DNA from 2 places in the Paenibacillus sp. Marseille-P2973 genome. Region 1 is predicted to be linked to the other one. Evidence: riboswitches for the same ligand, from Rfam matches in the RefSeq annotation. Region 1 holds a riboswitch; the other holds the start of a gene.
The links. Region 1 has a riboswitch for S-adenosylmethionine ahead of metA (homoserine O-acetyltransferase MetA). Riboswitches for the same ligand answer to the same signal wherever they lie in the genome.
Positions count from the first base shown of each region.

Region 1 (3,417 bases):
AAGCACGATCATAATGCCTAGGACAACATAGTAACTGTACTTCCAATGAAGTTCAGGCATATGGTCGAAGTTCATTCCGTAGATACCGGTAATTAGCGTAAGCGGGATGAAAATCGTCGTAATCGCCGTAAACACGCGCATGATTTCGTTCGCACGGTTGGCGATGGCGGCCTGATAAGCTTCTCGTAAGTTTCCTACGAGTTCCCGGAAGGTATCGAAGTTTTCGGAAATCTTAACGGCGTTCTCATAGATGTCGCTGAAATATTTCTGCAATTGGTCGTCGATCAGCCGCAGATCTTTTTTGTTTAGAATATTAATAACTTCTTTTTGTGGACCCAGCACTTTCTTAAGCCAGAGTATTTCGCTTCGTAGTCCGATAATTTCGTTAAGATGGGACCGCTTGGTATGCATGAGAATGTCTTCTTCCAGCTTCTCGATCTTGACTTCGATCCGGTCACCGACGATGAAATAATTGTCAACTACAAGGTCGATAAGGAAATAAAGGAACCGGTCGGGCTCGCTGACCTCCTGTTCCCAGAGGATCGGCTTTACAGCCCGGAGTTCGTTGATTTTTTGTTTGGTTACGGTAATGATATAATGCCGGCCCAGAAAAAGGTTCAGCGCCCGCAAGAAGATTTCCTCGTCATCATAACGGATACTGTTGACTACAATAAAATAGTGGTTATCATAAGTTTCAATTTTTGGGCGCTGCTCTTCTTCGGTAAGACAATCCTCCACCGCAAGATCGTGCAATGAGAACAGCGGCTGAAGCAGGGCCAGGTCTTCAACATCGGCATCGATCCAATAGAACCCTTGCTCAGGCGGTGTTGTTGTCATTTCTACATCTGCTACCGGAGTAAATACACCGGCGACTACATGACGGATTTTCATGCTCTTCACTCCCTTTCCGGCTGGAAGCAGCCGGTTATGCTCACTTTGGTCTGGCTGAGCACAGGAAGGTGATACAGCGGTGGTGCGGGAACGCCGAATAAGGCGTTTTATGAAAACACCGGGAAAAGAAAGTGCCCGTTATTACCCGCAGGGCGCCTGCTGATCGGTTTCCTATGCGATTGTTGCTTCAGGATACTACACTGCGGACTCGGGTCGCCTTCCATCCTCGGATTCACCTCTTTGTTATTAGGGATATAGTGCCTCTTAAACACTTGTCTAGTATAACGCCGGGGTGTGAATTGTTTCAAGCCAAAAAGTTGTGGACAAATAAGGGCATTTGGCTTGTGAAAATAAACATTTCATGTATAATGAAAATCAGTATATTTAAATTTGATTACAAAAACTAAATACTTAGACGATTTTCTTATCAAGAGTAGGTGGAGGGACTGGCCCGATGATACCCGGCAACCGGCGATACGTCGCACGGTGCTAATTCTTGCGGAACCGAGTAGTGCGATTTGTTGGCACCCGGTCTCTGAGAGATGAGAGAGGAGCATTCAGGAATAAATGATGACCTTTCTCTATGTTAAGAGTGAGGTCTTTTTTCTTGTCAACGCCCGCTTTCAGCAAGCAAAATTCCAGTCTAGTCGTCAGAAGGAGTGAAAAATCATGCCGATTAAAGTACCGGATCATTTGCCGGCCAAGGAAGTGCTTACGAACGAAAATATTTTTGTGATGGATGAGAGCCGGGCCTATCAGCAGGATATACGTCCGCTGCGTATCGCCATTCTGAATCTGATGCCGATCAAGGAAACGACGGAGTCTCAAATCTTGCGTCTGCTTGGCAATACGCCGCTTCAGGTCGAGATCGTTTTGCTTCACCCCCGGTCACATACTTCCAAGAACACGTCCGCGGAACACCTGAACATGTTCTACAAAACCTTTGATGAAATCAGAGGCCGCCGCTTTGACGGTATGATTGTGACGGGTGCTCCGGTCGAACAGTTTGAATTTGAAGAAGTGAATTATTGGGAAGAGTTGAAGGAAATCTTCGAATGGAGCAAAAGCCACGTAACTTCGACGATGCATATATGTTGGGCTTCCCAAGCGGGTCTTTATTATCACTACGGCGTCCGGAAATTGAACTTGGAGAAAAAGTGCTTCGGCGTGTTCCCGCATACGGTCAACAATCCGCATGTGAAACTTCTGCGCGGCTTTGACGAAGTGTTCCAGGTGCCCCACTCCCGTCACACGGATGTCTCCCGGGAAGATATCGAACGCGTGCCTGAGCTTGAAATCTTGGCGGAATCCGAAGAAGCCGGCATCTATCTCGTAGCGTCGCGGGACGGGAAGCAGATTTTTGTAACCGGCCATTCGGAGTACGATCCATGTTCACTCAAATGGGAATACGACCGGGATGTCGCTAAAGGACTCGACATCGATTTGCCGGTCAACTACTATCCGAATAACGATCCTTCCAAAACTCCTGCTTCAAGCTGGAGAGCGCATGCTAATTTATTATTCTCCAACTGGCTGAATTACTATGTGTATCAGGAAACACCCTATGATATCGATCAATTGGCCGAATTTATTTATCAGATCTAAAGTGGAGGGGTATTCAAGGTGAAAGAGAACAAATGGCATTTGGAGAGCAGATTGGCACAGATCGGTTCGGTAGAGGAGCCGGTCACGGGTGCGGTAAACTACCCGATATATCAAGCGACAGCGTTCCGGCATCCGCGGCTCGGTCAGAGCACGGGATTTGATTATTCCCGTACGAAGAGCCCGACCCGAACTGTACTTGAAGAAGCTTCCGCGGCACTCGAATGCGGGGACGCGGGATTTGCCTGCAGTTCGGGTATGGCCGCGCTGCAGACCGTATTCAGCTTGTTTTCCCAAGGTGATCATCTGATCGTATCGCTTGATTTGTACGGAGGAACTTACCGGTTGCTGGAGCGGATATTGTCCAGGTTCGGGATTAGCGCTTCCTATGTGGATACCAACGATTTGGACGCCCTTGAGAGCGAGCGCAAACCGAATACGAAAGCGGTATTCATTGAAACTCCGACCAATCCGTTGATGATGATTACCGACATTGAGGCGGTTACTGTTTGGGCGAAGCGTCATCAGCTGGTGACCGTTGTGGATAATACGCTGCTGACGCCATATTTTCAGCGCCCGCTTGAACTTGGTGCGGATATTGTCGTCCACAGTGCGACCAAATATTTGGGCGGCCATAACGATGTGCTTGCCGGCTTGATTATCACGAAGGGTGAAGAATTGTCACGCGAGATCGCTTTTCTTCACAATTCCATCGGTGCCGTGCTCAGCCCAACCGACTCCTATCAGCTTATGCGCGGCATGAAGACCTTGGCACTGAGAATGGAACGCCATGAGAGCAATGCTCTCGCCATCGCGAAATACTTGCAGCAGCATCCGCAAATCGCGGAGGTGTTCCATCCTGGACTGCCGGATCATCCGGGTCATGATATTCAAAAGAAGCAAGCCAGCGGCAATACGGGGATC
Region 1 covers NZ_JAGQEH010000004.1:541,635-545,051, forward strand. Annotated here, with positions in the region: gene corA (magnesium/cobalt transporter CorA) at 1-891, opposite strand, end outside; SAM riboswitch class I at 1,313-1,440, shown strand; gene metA (homoserine O-acetyltransferase MetA) at 1,561-2,496, shown strand; gene KB559_RS12010 (PLP-dependent transferase) at 2,515-3,417, shown strand, end outside.

Region 2 (3,417 bases), on a different contig from region 1:
TTGAATAAGGATTTAATCTATATAAGGTTTCCTTATTTCCTCGTAAAATGAATCACCAGCCGGTCACCAAGCATTTGCAGCACTTGCACCAGGATGACCATGAAAATAACGGAGACAATCATAACTTCCTTCTCGTAGCGGTAATACCCGTAACGAATCGCCAAGTCGCCGAGTCCGCCGCCGCCGACCATACCCGACATCGCGGTGTAAGATACCAGGGTAACTGCGGTAATGGTCATGCCTGCGATTAGGCCGGGCAACGATTCCGGCAGCAGCACCTTGCGGATGACCTGAAAGGTCGTAGCTCCCATCGCGTGCGAAGCTTCAATGACCCCGCGATCCACCTCGCGCAGCGCCGTCTCGACGAGACGGGCAAAGAACGGAGCGGCTCCGATCACGAGCGGCGGAATGGTTCCTTCCACTCCGGAAGATACCCCCATAATCGCCCGGGTAACAGGGATTAGAGCAACGATCAGAATGATGAACGGTACGGAACGGATAATGTTGACGATGAGGGACAGAATCCGATAGACCCACCCAAGAACCGGCGAACTGGAACGGGAAAAGGTATATAAGAGCACGCCCAGCGGCAATCCGATCAGAAACGTGAACAGGGTGGCATAGCCCATCATTTGCAGCGTATCCGTAGAAGCTGTGCCCATTTCGGCCCAGTCGATTTTAGAAAAGTCCAACCCCCACATTACCCGATCACCTCCACATCAAGATCCCGTTCTCTTAACAAAGCAAGCGTCCGCTCCACTTTCTCGTCGTCTCCTTCAAAGGAAACCGTCAGTTTGCCGTACGGCACGTCCTTGATCGTTGAGATCGTCCCCTGCAGAATCGCGAAGTTTACGCCGGTTTCCCGGACCACCTGGGACAACACCGATTCATAGGTCTTGGCGCCGAGGAATGTGATCTTCACCAGTCTCGCCCATTCCGGATGAGGCACCGATGCCGCCAGCTTCAAGCCTTCTTCGCCGGCCGAGCCGGCTGCGTCACGGTTGATGAACTCCCGTGTTACGAAATGACGTGGTTTCAGGAATACCTCGGTAACCGGCCCTTCTTCCACGATGCCTCCTTCATGAATGACTGCAACGCGGTCGCAAATGCTCTGGATGACATGCATCTCATGCGTGATCAGCAGAATCGTCAGATTGAACTTCCGATTGATATCAAGCAAGAGCTTCAGAATGGAATCCGTGGTTTGCGGATCCAGGGCCGACGTAGCTTCATCGCACAGCAGCACATCTGGATCGCTGGCCAAGGCCCGTGCAATGCCTACCCGCTGCTTCTGTCCGCCGGACAGCTGAGCGGGATACTTCCCGCGGTGCTCTTCCAGCCCGACCAGAGCAAGCAGCTCATTCACCTTGGCTTGAATCTGAGCCTTGGGAGTTCCGGTCAGCGTCAGCGGAAACGCGACATTATCATACACCGTAGCCGAAGACAGCAAGTTGAAATGCTGGAATATCATTCCGATCTTCCGGCGGTGCTGTTGCAGCTCCCGCTTGCCCAGCTTGGTGAGATCCGTACCGCCGACCCAAACCTCGCCCTGGGAAGGTCTTTCCAGCAAATTGATGCAGCGGATGAGCGTGCTTTTACCCGCGCCGGAGTGGCCGATCACTCCGAAGATTTCCCCCTTGTTGACCTTTAGATTAAGCCCGGATAATGCGGTGGTCATCTTCTTTTTGCTGCCGTATATTTTAGTGAGCTGTTTGAGTTCAATCAAACTTATAGCCTCCTGTTTGCGCAATTTTCCCAAGTAAATCCAATAAAACAGAAAAGAGCCCCACAGATTCAAAGGGCTCTCTTTACGTAAAGACAATGCCTTCTCATCTGTCAAAACCTGCGATGACTGTGCAACGCGATTTTGAAGGAATTAGCACCATGACATTCGGTATCGGCATGACGGAGCCGTAGCTCCCTACCTGATTCGAATCGGTTGCTGGGCTTCATCGGGCCTTTCCCTCCGCCTCTCTCGATAAGAAAAATATGAAATTATTTCTGAAACTAGTTTAGAGTATAGGAGTTTTGCCCTGTTTTGTCAAAGGAAAAAATACGTAGCCCGATCGGAAATATATTCTATCTCCCCGAAACCTTTTTCCAGCGCTGATTTGCATAGGAAAAGGACGCTTCCAGCGTTTCGCAAACCATAAGATAACCTTGCTCCAGATCGTGCAGATGACGGTCCAGATCCTCAAGCTCTATTTTCCCGTGCAATGTCTGATGCCGCTGCCAAAGATCGTCCTTCATTTCCGAATTCATGTAGTGGATCTCCGTATTCCGGCGCTGTCTCAGGACGGCGAGCGGTTCTTTGTATTTTTCTTTAATGGCAACCAGCCGATCTCCCAGCTCCATATGTACCTTCATGTACCGGAATTGCCGAAGCACCGTGAAGTAAGAGAAATGCGCTTTTACTTTGGAGGTTTTGAGATCAAACAGCTCGTTCAACACCGTACCTAGCTTGTCCAGCGTGGCAAACACGCGAATGAATCCGTCCTTGTAAAAAAATACGTATCGCGCATAATCGCCCCGCTCGGCCGGATCCATATCCTGCTCCGAATCGTGGACAACCTTTTTCCGGAAAAAGGAGGCCGCATGCAGACACTGCTCCAATTCATCCAGCGAAGCGATCAGACCAAGCGTCCAAATTTCGAGCTTCCGAAAATCATGGGTCGGATCTTTATGGAGCTCCGTTTCTTTTTGCAGCAGCTTCGTCAATTGTACCATGGCGTCGATAGCGTCCTTCAGCAGACCTTCATTTTCTCTTGGCGGTTCGCCAAGCAAGCTTCGCAGCATATTGTTTCCTCGCTTCCGTCAATGAATCCGGGTATCCGTTCTCCCTGCCTATTGTATAACACTTCCCGAATGTCTCTAAGCTCATTCCTGCACAATGTTATTGAGCACGTCCGTCCTTGTTTCTGCTTAACTGCCAAGTTCTGACGCTCATATAACAAAGTACCCCGAACAAGGCCGCCAAAACAATGATATGGGCAAGAGAGGTAAACAAATACACTTCATAATTGTTCAGCGTGAACACAATACTTGCGCCGGTGAATACCTGCACCAATATCAGCACGGTGGCCGCTACGCCGAGTGAACGGATTTCCCGGTTCCCCGGATGTTTACGATAGGCAAAATGACCGACCGTGGCTACCAGGATTAACAGCAGCGCAGCCGCAACCCGGTGAATGAAAGCGATGCCGACACCGCCCGAAAGTTCCGGGATGAGTTCCCGGTTACAGAGCGGCCAGCCTGTACAGCCGCCGGCGGAATCGGTATGACTCACATAGGCGCCGATATATACCACGATGTATGTGTAGGCTGTAGCGAACCAGGTCAAATTACGGAATCCGCGGGAAACATACAGTTTGGTCGGCGCGGGCTGCTTCCCGTTCTCCCTGGCTTCATCTTCGCGAA
Region 2 covers NZ_JAGQEH010000024.1:40,382-43,798, reverse strand. Annotated here, with positions in the region: gene KB559_RS24375 (methionine ABC transporter permease) at 33-701, opposite strand; gene KB559_RS24370 (methionine ABC transporter ATP-binding protein) at 701-1,726, opposite strand; SAM riboswitch class I at 1,827-1,985, opposite strand; gene KB559_RS24365 (Cthe_2314 family HEPN domain-containing protein) at 2,080-2,796, opposite strand; gene KB559_RS24360 (COX15/CtaA family protein) at 2,894-3,417, opposite strand, start outside.
Region 2: linked by a shared signal. The riboswitch ahead of KB559_RS24370 (methionine ABC transporter ATP-binding protein) and the one ahead of metA (homoserine O-acetyltransferase MetA) in region 1 are both predicted to bind S-adenosylmethionine.